One region of the Fictibacillus sp. 5RED26 genome, then DNA from elsewhere that is predicted to be linked to it. Evidence: riboswitches for the same ligand, from Rfam matches in the RefSeq annotation. Region 1 holds a riboswitch; the other holds the start of a gene.
The links. A riboswitch is a leader RNA that binds a small molecule or an ion and turns the genes downstream of it on or off. The one in region 1 is predicted to bind FMN.
Positions count from the first base shown of each region.

Region 1 (2,492 bases):
GAGATCAATAACTTTATTAAAGAGCGTAAGTATTTAGAGCGTTATACGTTCACTCTTTTTACGAAAGTTACAACAACTACATTTGCGTTATTAGTTATTACAGGAGCCATAGGGATTTATGTACTAGAGATGAATGCATTCTTCGAAGGTAAGTCTTGGCATGAAACAATCTTTTATTCGTTGTTTCAGTCTGTTACCACACGAAGTGGAGGCCTATCCACGATGGACGTCTCGGAATTCACAGTACCAACACTTCTCTTCTTAGGAGTGATGATGTTTATTGGTGCTTCTCCAAGCTCAGTAGGTGGGGGGATTCGTACGACGACTTTTGCTGTAGCATTATTAGCAATCCTCTTTTATGCGAAGGGTAGAAACACGATAAAAATCTTTAAGCGTGAGATATACCCTGAAGATATACACAAGTCGTTTATTGTTATTATCGTTGCGATGGTGCTCTGTACGACATCCACTATTATCTTAGCGATTACTGACCCTATGCCGATCGAGTACTTATTCTTTGAGGTATGTTCAGCTTTCGGAACTACAGGGCTTTCCACTGGAATTACAGGTCAGTTGAGCTCAACAGGTAAAGTGATCTTAATGCTTCTGATGTTTATTGGAAGAATTGGCGTACTTTCATTCTTGTTCATTATCCGAGGAAAAGTGGTTACAGAGCACATTCATTACCCGAAAGAAAAATTAATTATTGGCCAATAAAAGTGATCACGTTTGAATTCACGCTGCTGTTTACTTATAATGAACATAAGTAAATAAGTCCTTCGGGGTCGGGTGAAATTCCCAACCGGCGGTGATGAGGCTTCAGCCTCTCAGTCCGTGACCCGGTTTTGCATGTAGCAGAAACGGTGGATTCGGTGCAATTCCGAAGCCGACAGTATAGTCTGGATGGGAGAAGGAACGTGAACACTTTTAGAATACCTGTGTTTGAAATAGGTATATTTAAAGGTTTATTTCGTTATATTCTTAACATTTAAAACCCCGGAAGCAATCTGTTTCCGGGGTTATTTGTATTAAGAAAAAAAGGACTCCTGCTTATGCATATTTACGATGATACTTACGTCATACGAGGGGAGGGAAAGCTTTTTGTTTACAGGCATTATCGAAGAAAAAGGTACGATAAAATCAATTTCTAAAGGCAACGAAACGATTGTTCTTACTGTTACAGCCCAAGAAGTATTAAAAGATGTAAACCTTGGAGACAGTATCGCAGTTAACGGTGTTTGTCTAACCGTAACTTCTTTTAGTAAAAGAGAGTTCACGGTAGATGTTATGCCAGAGACGTTTCGTTCATCCACATTGAGATTGTTAAACAACCGTGATTTGGTCAATCTTGAACGAGCGATGGCTGCAGGTGGCCGGTTCGGTGGACATTTTGTTTCCGGGCATGTGGATGGGACAGGAACAATCATTGAAAAGCGTCCAGAGAGAAATGCCATCTATTATACGATTGTGTTACCTGACCATCTGATGCGTTATTTTATGTTGAAAGGCTCTGTATGTGTAGATGGAACGAGTCTCACTATTTTTGAAGTGACCGAAAGTACAATTACTGTTTCATTGATTCCTCATACAGCAGAACACACGATCTTAGGGTCGAAAGGAACGGGTGACATCGTGAATATCGAATGCGACATGCTCGCAAAGTATGTACACAATATGTTGTCGCCGAAAGAAGAAACTACACAAAAGTCAAAGCTGTCTCTTGATTTCTTACAAGAGCACGGATTTTAGGAGGAGAGTTCATGTTTCACTCCATAGAAGAAGCAGTGGCAGATCTTAAAGAAGGAAAAATTGTGATCGTAGTAGATGACGAAGATCGTGAAAACGAGGGTGACTTTGTAGCACTCGCAGAAGGTATAACTCCTGAAACCATTAATTTTATGGTGACACATGGCAGAGGTTTAGTGTGTACACCGATCTCAGAAGAAATTGCGTTAAAGCTTGATCTTTCACCGATGGTAGTAGCCAACACAGATTCGCATGGCACGGCTTTTACGATAAGCGTCGATCATATTTCAACAACAACAGGTATTTCGGCTCAAGAGAGAGCGTCTACAGTACGTGAGCTTGTGAATGCAGATTCCCTACCTTCTGATTTCAAACGACCTGGTCATATTTTTCCGTTGATCGGAAAAAACGGTGGTGTGTTGCGAAGAGCAGGCCATACGGAAGCAGCCATCGATCTTGCACAAATGGCAGGCAGCAAATCGGCTGGTGTTATCTGTGAAATTATGAAAGAAGACGGAACGATGGCTCGTGTTCCTGAACTAGTCGAGCTTGCGAAACAACATAATATGAAGCTGATCACGATCAAAGACCTCATTACGTACCGAAACAAAACTGAGCAGATGGTAAAGCGTGAAGTAGAGATTAATCTGCCTACAGAGTTTGGAGATTTTAAAGCGATCGGTTTTTCGAATGTATTAGATGAGAAAGAACATGTTGCACTCGTTAAAGGTGAGGTTGCAACCGGA
Region 1 is NZ_JACZDU010000001.1:74,849-77,340, forward strand. It holds gene IHV10_RS00455 (TrkH family potassium uptake protein) at 1-717, shown strand, start outside; FMN riboswitch at 772-919, shown strand; gene ribE (riboflavin synthase) at 1,102-1,749, shown strand; gene IHV10_RS00465 (bifunctional 3,4-dihydroxy-2-butanone-4-phosphate synthase/GTP cyclohydrolase II) at 1,761-2,492, shown strand, end outside.

Region 2 (2,492 bases), on a different contig from region 1:
GAAGAAGCAGTTAAAGCCGGTACGTTCATCGGTCAAAAAATCGTATTGAATGAGTTCGTTGCTTATTCTTCATTCGCACCTCAAATTCCAGACTTAATGCCGAAAACAGTAGCGGTTGTAAGTTTCGCACTTTGTGGTTTCGCGAACCTTTCTTCGATCGCAATCCTTTTAGGTGGTCTTGGAGCAATGGCACCTACTCGTCGTCCTGACATCGCAAGACTTGGAATGCGCGCTGTAATCGCAGCTACAATCGCAAACTTACTAAGCGGTGCAATCGCAGGTATGTTTATTCTATAAAAATGGTTTCATTTTAAGATGTTCAAGCTAATGCTTGAGCATCTTTTTTTGTTAGGGAGGCTTTTAGCAGATAGCGTGCGGTGCAATTCTCTGTCACACTTGGGACATAGTCCCCTGAATAATACCAGCTAGGGTATCATCATCTATAATTAAGTCTAAGCAAACAAAATTGGGTCGAAATAAGACTTAATTAAGTCAAAACGGCGTTCAATTAAGTCTAAATTCAAAAATAAAGGCGGTTCGCTAAATTTCGACAAGCAATCTAACCGCCCGTCCAGCATAATACCCCTATCATGAACAATAAAAAAACCGCAGTGGGAATCATCCCCCCTGCGGTTTTATCTTCTATATTTAAGCCTGTTGAGCGATCTGTTTCATCACCCATGGCTGCATTCGGTTGTATAATGCTACGAATAACAGTGTAATTATTGTACCTTTTATCAAGTTAAACGGTGTTATACCTTTTAATATAAGATCAAGCATCATCTGGCTAGACATCGGATCAGCACCAAGGAACCACGTATAGGCTGGTAAGATGATTAAGTAGTTGAGCAGACCCATCATAAATGTCATCAAAACCGTTCCTAAGATCAAGCCCGCTGAAAGACGTTTAACAGAATTCTTTTTGCGGAATAAGTAGGATACTGGAAGAATGAATAGAATACCGGCCACAAAGTTTGCTAATTGGCCAACTGGTACTCCGGTAAAGCTTCCTACTATCCCGTAGTGTAGAACATTTTTTATGGCTTCCACCATAACTCCTGCCGCTGGTCCGAAAATGATTGCAGCTAGAAGTGCAGGCACCTCACTAAAATCAATCTTTAAAAATGGAGGTAACCCTGGGAACGGAAAGTCGAGCATCATCAGTACATAAGCAATCGTACTGAGCATCGATACCGCTACCATTTGTTTGATCTTTCCCTTTTGCATTGAAATCTCTCCTCTTTTGTGTTGCGCCATCTCATGATTTCGAATGCAGCACAGCCTGTTTCACACAAAAAATCCTTAGTCAGTTAATGAGACTAAGGGAGTTTGTAAGTATGATAAACAGCATGTAAAAGATGCACAAAATGGCATGCTTAAACAAAGGGTTCTAATTAGAGTTGAACCGCTGTACCTACATCTTCTCCCATCCAGACTATACTGTCGGCTCTGGAATTACACCAGATCAGCAAAAAAGAAAACTTTTTCGCTCACGGGCTGATGAAGAGGGAATCTTCATTTACCGCCGGTCGGGAATTTCACCCTGCCCCGAAGATGGATCGCTATTGTATTTTGTTACATCACCTATTATACTTTAAAAAATGTAAGTTGTGAACGAATATGCAATAACCATACCTTCCAAATAGAGGATGAACCGATATGAAATTAACATTTGAATATACATGGCCATATGAAAGAATGATGAAGGATATTTATATTTCGGAATGTCCGTTCTGCCAACGAGACAATGTATTGACTTCCTTTAAAGAAGAACAACTGAATCTTGCTCAAGAAGGAATTAAACAGATACTTATTATGCCTTGTTGTCATGGCAAGTTAACCATACTAAACGCCGACGATGATTATTTTTATACGGATGAAAAATTGAGAGGTCAATCATAAGGAGCAGGGTTAAGCGATGGATACGTTGAAATTCACAAAAATGCATGGATTAGGCAATAATTACATCTATATAAACATGTTTGAAGAGTGTATTGATGAAGCTGATCTGCCGAGGTTAGCAGCGGAAGTCTCAAATCCTTACACGGGCATCGGATCAGATGGGATGATTCTAATCTGCCCAAGCGAATTAGCGCCAGTTAAAATGAGAATCTTTAATAATGATGGTTCTGAAGCTAAAAACTGTGGTAACGGACTTCGATGTGTAGCCAAATATGCGTACGAAAACAGGTTAGTAACAGAAACCGAATTTCAGATTGAAACACTAGGTGGTTTAGTAACTGCAAAAGTAACAATAGGTAACAACAATAAAGTATCACTCGTTACGGTTAATATGGGTAACCCCATCCTTCGACCTCAAAAAATTCCTGTCACGGGATTTGACCACCTCCAACAAGTGGTGAATGAGGAAGTATCTTTTGATGGGACACCTTTAAGACTCACTGCTGTTTCCATGGGAAATCCACATGCCGTTTTCTTTGTGGATAATATTGAGAAAGCGCCTCTGCATTCGTTAGGACCAATCATCGAAA
Region 2 is NZ_JACZDU010000004.1:353,972-356,463, reverse strand. It holds gene IHV10_RS16670 (NupC/NupG family nucleoside CNT transporter) at 1-297, shown strand, start outside; gene IHV10_RS16665 (ECF transporter S component) at 649-1,227, opposite strand; FMN riboswitch at 1,415-1,560, opposite strand; gene IHV10_RS16660 (hypothetical protein) at 1,660-1,902, shown strand; gene dapF (diaminopimelate epimerase) at 1,919-2,492, shown strand, end outside.
Region 2: another riboswitch for FMN. It lies ahead of IHV10_RS16665 (ECF transporter S component); the one in region 1 lies ahead of ribE (riboflavin synthase).